Regions from separate parts of the Staphylococcus casei genome, predicted to be linked through region 2. Evidence: a T-box and tRNA genes for the amino acid it is inferred to sense, from the RefSeq annotation. Region 2 holds a T-box; the other holds one or more tRNA genes.
What was found. A T-box is a leader RNA that pairs with one kind of tRNA and senses whether it is charged. The one in region 2 lies ahead of serS (serine--tRNA ligase), so its partner is inferred to be a tRNA-Ser.

Region 1 (4,424 bases), 860 kb from region 2:
TTTTAGTCATTTACATTGCCTTTTTCCAACCAGGTGGTTCAATTTTCTACTTACTTGCTCTATTATCAGCGCCAATGGCTATTAAAGCTGTACGCAGATTCAAAAGAAATGATACACCTCAAACAATGATGCCTGCGATGGCTGCAACTGGAAAAACAAACACATTCTTCGGTGTATTATTTGCCTTAGGAATTTATATTAGTGCATTACTGGGTGGCATTTAATCGATACTATAATCTTCATATAGCCCATTAATATAATATTAAACCTATATCATGGAGCGACTTTCTATAATAAGAAAGTCGCTTTTATTATTAATCCAATGATTTTGTTGTATACGTCATGTGATAATGCATATGACCATATAAATCAAATTCACTCGCTACTTGGAATCCTAATTTTTTATAAACGTGTAATGCGCCAGCATTTGTTACATCACAATTTAAACTCCATTTTTCTTCAGGGTATGTTGTTAATACATGCTTAATAAGCTGTGTTGCCACTCCTTTACCACGGTATTCAGGAAAAGTTGCAACTGTTTCAATATAATACTCATCATCGTTTGCTTCTTTCATAGGCATAGGTGTACCAAAAGCTTTAATATCTCCCTCAAGTATCATGTCTAACCACGCCTTTTCAAGCATTTCCTCTTGTTCTCCAGGATAAGCAATTAAGCATCCCGCAACTTTACCATCCATTTCATATACCCATACATTACTATAGTGACCTCTGTAATTGACATCTACTATACTCTGTTCCATCACTTTAAGTAATCGTTCCTTTTCAATACTTTTAACCATATCTATATCCAACTCATGCCATATGATATAGCATAATTGCGCAACTTCATGTTTATCTTCCTTTTTAGCTTTTCTTATCATTTAAATTCTCCTCAACTCATCATTACTTATTGATTCTATTATATATGAAACACAAGATATTTTCGAAATAACAGCTAAATTCCTCACGACTTAATTGTTTTCAATTGTTGTATGTCTTATTATAAGAGATAATTAAAGTATTAATATAATGAAAGGACATAAACAAATGAAAATAAACAAAGTTATTTATGTATTACTTGCCTTTCTCCTTGGATGGAGTGGCATCCATAAATTTTATTCAAATCAATTAGCACAAGGTATTGTGCATTTAATCTTCTTCTGGACAGGTATCCCTTACATCATTGCGATAATAAATGGCATAATTACTATTTTCTTTAAAAAAGCTGATGAAAATGGCATGATTAGTTTCGAAAAATAATATATGCCATCCTTTATTGAACTATTTTTAAAATATCCCAATAAATCATCTTAAAATGGGTAAACAATTATAATAAAGTAGATTGAGTCATTTTGAACTGTAGTTTAGGAGGTTTTACAATGGGAAATATTATAAAACGTATATTTAGATCACTGGTTGTGGGCTATATAGTGAAAGCAATTAAAAATTTAATAAGCAAGAAAAAATAGTTTCACTACAAAAAGAGATTAGAACAAAAGCATAAATAGCTGATGTCCTAATCTCTTTTTTAGAATAAATAGATTATCAATGCACACACTTCAAGTTATACCATTAAACTTTCAAATAATAAAAAAGAGAACCATAATGTTCACCTATATATCATTGCGTATCACAAATACAACAACCACGTTTATATTGTTTAACTTTAAATTACATTGTATTCAAAAAAACGGAATGCTCTTGCTAGCAGTGACAATATCTTTTGTATAAAAAAATTGTTTCCCTTCTCCAGTATATGCTGGATTGAGTATCATATTCGCTTTAGCACTGTATAACCACTCAGGATGAATTCCAGAATTTAATATCTCTTGAAACTCTTGAAAGTCTTTAGCCCAATCTAAATTTGGCTCCACATTCATTCACCTCGCCAACATAATAGAACATACGTTCTTAAATGTCAACAGCGCACTATTTATATCAACCATAAATAGAATAGCAATCAATCATTAAATATGGCGAAACGAAACACTTTAATGCCACTTCAAATGATTAAATCAACAAATTCAATATAATATCACTTACCATCATCATAATTTGTTAAATGCATGTATCAAAAAATACCGAAACCCTATAGTAAGGATTTCGGTATTTTTCATAACGTCTATATTACGGAAACGGAGGGATTCGAACCCTCGCGCCGCTTTCACGACCTACACCCTTAGCAGGGGCGCCTCTTCAGCCAACTTGAGTACGTTTCCAATGGCTCCACAGGTAGGACTCGAACCTACGACCGATCGGTTAACAGCCGATAGCTCTACCACTGAGCTACTGTGGATCAATCAGTGCTTCTCATCAAGCACAAATACTATTATAGCAACTACAAAATATTTTTCAAGAGGAATGTTAAAAAAATATGTGGAACATTTACACTATATTAATATGATGTTCCACATATATTAATTTTTTCCATTTTTTTATAAATAAAGTTAGCTACTTACTTTCAAATAAAGAGTATTTGGCCAAAGCTTCGTAAATATTTAATTGTGATTTCGTATAATCAATAGGAGATTCGGGATCAAATGTAGCAACTCTAGCTGCTCTATCCATCATATAATAATAGTATATACCGTTTAAGTATTGATGTTGCATACTATGTGCTGAAATATTAACAATAATAGACTGATTATCTACGAAAGTCACTTTAGATTTTTTATCTTTTAACGTTCTAATACTCTGAACATAATGAATGTTGATCCAAGTGTTTTCTTCTTTACGGTCTGAATGGGTTGGAAAGAAATAAGTAGGAAATAACGGGGTGAATAAAATAGGTGGTTTACTGCAAATACCAGTGATTCTCATAGTATCTTCTTTTTTAAATACATAACTACTACCGTAGAACTTGCATGAACGGTCGATAATTTTATGTATTCGATCTTTTATGACATTACTTTCTTCTTTGTACTTGTAGATAGATGTACCTTCATACTGTCCAATTGACAAATTACATGGTTGAAGCGCCATATCACCTTTTTTAATAATGTATTGTTGAATCATAGCTGTTGCCCCCTTACAATTTATGGTGATACTCAAATAATATACCAAAAACATATTAAATTCAACTTATACAATAAAATATTTCATAAATTTCCTGCAATTAAAATTCGGTAAAAATCCTTTTGTAATTTCTTGTTTTTTGAGAAAGTTGCATTTTACACTTATTTTTTCGGAAAAGTCAGAATATTCGTTGATTTCAAAAATAAAAGACGGTATACTAAATATAAATATATATAGAAGGGCTGTGCTGGAAATGAAACACAATACTCATGTTAAATACAATACATTGGAATCTTTTGTATCTACTATCAATGATTTGGGCATTGAATTAATTATTGATGAATCACTTAGGAATGTTCGTAAGCAGCAATTAGAATATCTTATTGACGATGCATTAAAGAATAAAAACGAGAATGATTTCAAACGATTTACTGAAGAATACAGAAACTTGGAGGAATTCCTCGTTGGTTAATTTAATAGCATGTTATTTAAAATAAGGTCTATTCCCTACTTACACTATCGAAGTTAGAGAATAGACCTTTTTGAATTTTATAAATCTTAAGTAAAACTATTATGACATTAATCTGATTAATTCATTTCTATCTATAGCGCCAAAATAATGATGGATGTCATAGTTTGATAAAGCTTCTTCAATACTAGCAAATTCATGCAATGTCCCTACGAGTGCATTTTCAAGTTCGGTGATATCCCCCTCACCAAAAAAGTCGCCAAAAATTCTAGCATGCGCAATTTGACCCTTTTTCACATCTAATTTGATTTGAACAAAGCCTTTTTCAAATTTTTCTTCTCTTTCAAAGTTATATTTTGGATTTTTACCATAATTCCAATCCCATGTTCGATATTTTTCATTACTTAATTGTTCTATATTTTGCCAATCTTCATCCGTAAGTTTATACTCTTCTACTTGTTTAGCCTCTCCAAAGATTGTTTTTAAAATAATATCTTTAAAAGTATCAATATCAATAGGCTCATCTAAGAATTCTACAATGTTCGCGACTCTACTTCTTACAGATTTAATTCCTTTGGATTTAATTTTAGCTGGATTAACCCTTAAAGCGTTTTGAACTTCATCCAATTCACTATTTAATATCAATGTGCCGTGGCTAAACATACGATCTTTCACTTTCACCATTGCATTACCAGATATTTTAGCATTCCCAACTTGGATATCATTTCGTCCGCTCAATTCAGCATTTACACCCAATGATTTTAACGCTTCAACAATAGGCTCAGTAAACTTTTTAAAGTTATGGAAACTATTGCCATCATCATCTGTAATAAAACTAAAATTCAGATTTCCTGTATCATGATACACAGCTCCACCACCAGAAATACGTCTTACTACATCAATACCATGTTTATCAATGTATGGCTGGTTAACTTCTTCT
Region 2 (4,424 bases):
CCTGACCTCTTTAAATGTCATATTTTTTATTAGTTTATCAAATACAATAGAGTATATTATACCTGCTTTGCACTTTAGTCAATAGTTAAAGAGATGAAGACATTATTTATAGCTATAAAAATTCAGACAATCTCTCCTTTATCCCATTAAAACAGTAATTTAATACCATGTTACGGATGTGCGTTATACTATTGTTCTATTAAATTTGTAAGCATATACTCGGATTAATTGAAGAGAAATGATAAAACAAACAAGGAGATGGGTATATGACATTACAACTTAATGGAGACACATTAACGATTAGTGATATAAAGAGGTTTTTATATGAAGAAGACAACATAGCGATCACAGAAGCCGCTTATGAACGTGTGAAGAAGAGTCGGGCAATAGTGGAAAATATTATTAAAAATAAAGAAACTATTTATGGTATTACCACTGGATTTGGATTATTTAGTGATGTCCGTATAGATGAAGGCGAGTACAATCAATTACAAGTTAATTTAATTCGCTCACATGCGTGTGGTATAGGTAAACCATTTTCAGAAGAAGTTTCATTAGTGATGATGATCTTAAGATTGAATACATTATTAAAAGGTCACTCTGGCGCCACTGTAGCTTTAGTAGATCAATTAGTTTACTTCATCAATCAACGTATCATACCAGTTGTTCCGCAACAAGGTTCACTCGGTGCTTCTGGTGATTTAGCACCACTTTCACACTTAGCATTAGCTTTAATTGGTGAGGGCAATGTGTTTTACCAAGGCGAAGAGGTAGACAGTCGATATGTCTTAAAAAAACTAAATCATCAAGCATTAGAACTACAAGCTAAAGAAGGTTTAGCGTTAATTAACGGTACACAAGCAATGACTGCCCAAGGTGTTATCAATTATATTGAAGCAGAGCATTTAGGCTATCAAGCTGAATGGATTGCTGCGCTTACACACCAAGCATTAAATGGTATTACAGATGCTTATAATGAAAATGTACATAAAGTACGTAATTTCCAAGAACAAATAGATGTCGCAGCGCGTATGTTGGATTGGCTGGAAGGATCTGAGTTAACGACGAAACAAGGAGAAGTACGCGTACAAGATGCTTATACATTGCGTTGTATTCCTCAAATACATGGCGCTAGTTTCCAAGTCTTCAATTATGTTAAAGAAAAGTTAGAGTGCGAAATGAACGCAGCTAATGATAATCCTTTAATATTTGATGAAGGTGATGAGACACTTGTAATTTCTGGGGGTAATTTCCATGGGCAACCTATTGCTTTTGCCTTAGACTTCTTGAAACTTGGCGTGAGTGAGCTTGCAAATGTATCAGAACGTCGTCTGGAACGCCTTGTGAATCCTCAGTTGAATAATGGATTACCTGCCTTCTTAAGCCCACAACCAGGTTTACAAAGTGGTGCAATGATAATGCAATATGCAGCAGCAAGTTTAGTATCAGAGAATAAAACACTTGCCCATCCAGCGAGTGTGGATTCTATTCCATCTTCAGCAAATCAAGAAGATCATGTTTCTATGGGGACCATTGGTGCACGCCATGGCTATCAAATGATTGAAAATGCACGCCGAGTTTTAGCAATAGAGACAATCATTGCATTACAAGCTGTAGAATATAAAGACATTGATAAACTATCACCTAAGACATATGAAAAATATCAATCCTTACGTCAACTTGTCCCTTCAATTACTGAAGATAGACAATTCCATAAAGACATTGAATCAGTATCACAATATTTACGAGATATGGCATATAGTGATGAAATATAATTCGGACAATAGTATCTCCCTTGAAAATAGTGATGTTATTTGCTATATTTAAAGCAAGTAAATAAGTCATTGTTCGTAGGCTAAGTAATATTAATTGCTTGATTTCAGAGAGCTTGTGGTTAGTGAGAACAAGTAATCGACATTAATATGAATCTACCTACTTTATAGAGAACAATCGGTTTTAGCCGTTATTTTAGTGAGAGAGCAGTCTGATTTGACTGTTAAATAGGGTGGCAACGCGTAGACCACGTCCCTTGTAAAGGGGACGTGGTCTTTTCTATGCGTTTTTATCCAATAATTTAAAAAATGAAAGGATGGAAATAACATGTTAGATATAAAAGTTTTCCGTAATGAACCAGATTTCATTAAAGAAAAAGTCAAAAAACGTGGTATGGATGTAAAAGTTGTAGATGATGTATTGGAATTAGACGAGCAACGTCGTCAGTTAATTAGTAAAGCAGAAGAAATGAAAGCAGAGCGTAATAAAGTAAGTGGAGAAATTGCTCAGAAGAAACGTAATAAAGAAGATGCCGATGATGCAATTGCAGCAATGCGTAATCTTGGCGATGAAATTAAAGTATTAGATGATACTTTAAACCAAGTTGATCAAGAGCTTAATGACAAATTATCTCGTATTCCAAATATCATTCAAGATGAAGTGCCAGAAGGTGCTACAGAAGATGATAATGTAGAAGTTAAGCGTTGGGGTACGCCAAGATCATTTGACTTTGAAGCCCAAGCACATTGGGATTTAGTAGAAGCGTTAAAAATGGTCGATTTTGAACGTGCTGCTAAGGTTTCAGGTGCGCGCTTCGTATTCTTAACAGGTGAAGGGGCACAATTAGAAAGAGCGTTAATGAATTACATGATTACAAAACATACTACACAACATGGTTATACTGAAATGATGGTGCCACAATTAGTAAATGCAGATTCAATGTATGGTACAGGTCAATTGCCTAAATTTGAAGAAGATTTATTTAAAGTTGAAAAGGAAGGCTTATATACAATTCCAACAGCTGAAGTGCCACTTACAAACTACTATCGTAATGAAATTATTGATCCAGATGTACTACCAGCTAAATTCACAGCACAATCAGCTTGTTATCGCAGTGAAGCGGGTTCTGCTGGACGTGATACAAGAGGCCTTATTCGTTTACACCAATTCGATAAAGTTGAAATGGTACGCGTAGAAAAACCTGAAGACTCTTGGGAAGCACTTGAAGAAATGACGGGACATGCAGAGGCAATATTAGAAGAACTTGGTTTACCTTATCGTCGTGTAAACTTATGCACAGGAGATATTGGATTTGGCGCAAGTAAAACCTATGATTTAGAAGTTTGGTTACCGAGCTATAATGATTATAAAGAAATAAGTTCTTGTTCAAACATTACTGATTTCCAAGCGCGTCGAGCGAATATTCGATTCAAACGTGATAAAAATTCAAAACCAGAATTAGTCCATACACTTAATGGTAGTGGTTTAGCAGTTGGACGTACATTTGCTGCTATAGTTGAAAATTATCAAAATGAAGATGGTTCAGTAACAATTCCAGAAGTATTAGTTCCATTTATGGGTGGTAAAACAGTTATTCAATCAGTTTAATAAATATAATAAAGCAATACTAAGAACCGCATGACAACGCCCCTTGTCGTGTGGTTTTTTATTTTGCAGGGTAGGGTGGGGGAGGTGTAAATACATAAAAAATTATAAAAATAGCAAAAATAAAGCAGCGAATCAGAAGAGAAACAGACGAAGTGCTAGAGAAAAAGATAGGGTAGTCTAAACATTTACAGAAAATTCCGAAACCTAAAATAAGGCGGTAAAACAATGCTTTTACACAACCACTTGTCTTCCGTCACACAAACGGTAGTGTAAAGGCGTTGAATGTTGTTTATACTTTATATTAGAATACAGCTATTATTTTAATATAAAGGAGTGAGGCTGTGGAGCCACATGTAACGTTTAGACAAGGTGTTAAAGAATGTATACCTACGTTGTTAGGGTATGCAGGAGTGGGGTTGTCATTTGGTATTGTGGCAATAGCCTCAGGTTTTAGTTTACTAGAAATTATTTTGCTCAGTCTTGTCATTTATGCTGGCGCAGCACAGTTTATTATTTGTGCGTTAGTCATATCAGGAACACCCATTTCGGCGATTATATTAACTACTTTTATTGTTAATTCTAGAATGTTTCTACTGAGTATGACGCTTGCTCCAAGTTATAAAAACTATGGATTATTCAACCGGCTAGGCCTTGGAACGCTAATTACAGATGAAACATTTGGTGTTGCGATTACACCACATCTAAAAGGTGAAAAAATTAATGACCGTTGGTTACACGGGTTAAACATCACTGCATACTTATTTTGGACGCTTGCGTCGATTGTAGGCGCAGTTTTTGGTAAATACATACATAATCCAGATGCATTAGGTCTCGATTTCGCAATTACTGCTATGTTTATCTTTTTAGCAATTTCACAGTTTGAAACCATCCAACGCTCACACATTAAGACTTATCTTGTATTAATCGTGTGCGTCATTGTTATGATGCTTTTATTTAGTTTGATAATGCCGTCATATATAGCAATTATTCTTGCAGCCACACTAACTGCTGCTTTAGGGGTGGTGATGGATCGATGACAACTA

Region 1: it encodes a tRNA-Ser, which carries the amino acid that the T-box ahead of serS (serine--tRNA ligase) is inferred to sense. The anticodon was not compared.

What each region holds. Positions count from the first base shown of each region.
Region 1 covers NZ_CP125718.1:1,954,500-1,958,923, forward strand. The annotation lists gene QMO72_RS09420 (1,4-dihydroxy-2-naphthoate polyprenyltransferase) at 1-224, shown strand, start outside; gene QMO72_RS09425 (GNAT family N-acetyltransferase) at 315-881, opposite strand; gene QMO72_RS09430 (TM2 domain-containing protein) at 1,048-1,260, shown strand; gene QMO72_RS09435 (hypothetical protein) at 1,683-1,874, opposite strand; tRNA gene QMO72_RS09440 (tRNA-Ser) at 2,131-2,219, opposite strand; tRNA gene QMO72_RS09445 (tRNA-Asn) at 2,222-2,296, opposite strand; gene QMO72_RS09450 (competence protein ComK) at 2,452-3,015, opposite strand; gene QMO72_RS09455 (IDEAL domain-containing protein) at 3,269-3,487, shown strand; gene lplA (lipoate--protein ligase) at 3,587-4,424, opposite strand, start outside.
Region 2 covers NZ_CP125718.1:10,392-14,815, forward strand. The annotation lists gene hutH (histidine ammonia-lyase) at 267-1,775, shown strand; T-box leader at 1,844-2,033, shown strand; gene serS (serine--tRNA ligase) at 2,101-3,381, shown strand; gene QMO72_RS00050 (AzlC family ABC transporter permease) at 3,723-4,418, shown strand; gene QMO72_RS00055 (AzlD domain-containing protein) at 4,415-4,424, shown strand, end outside.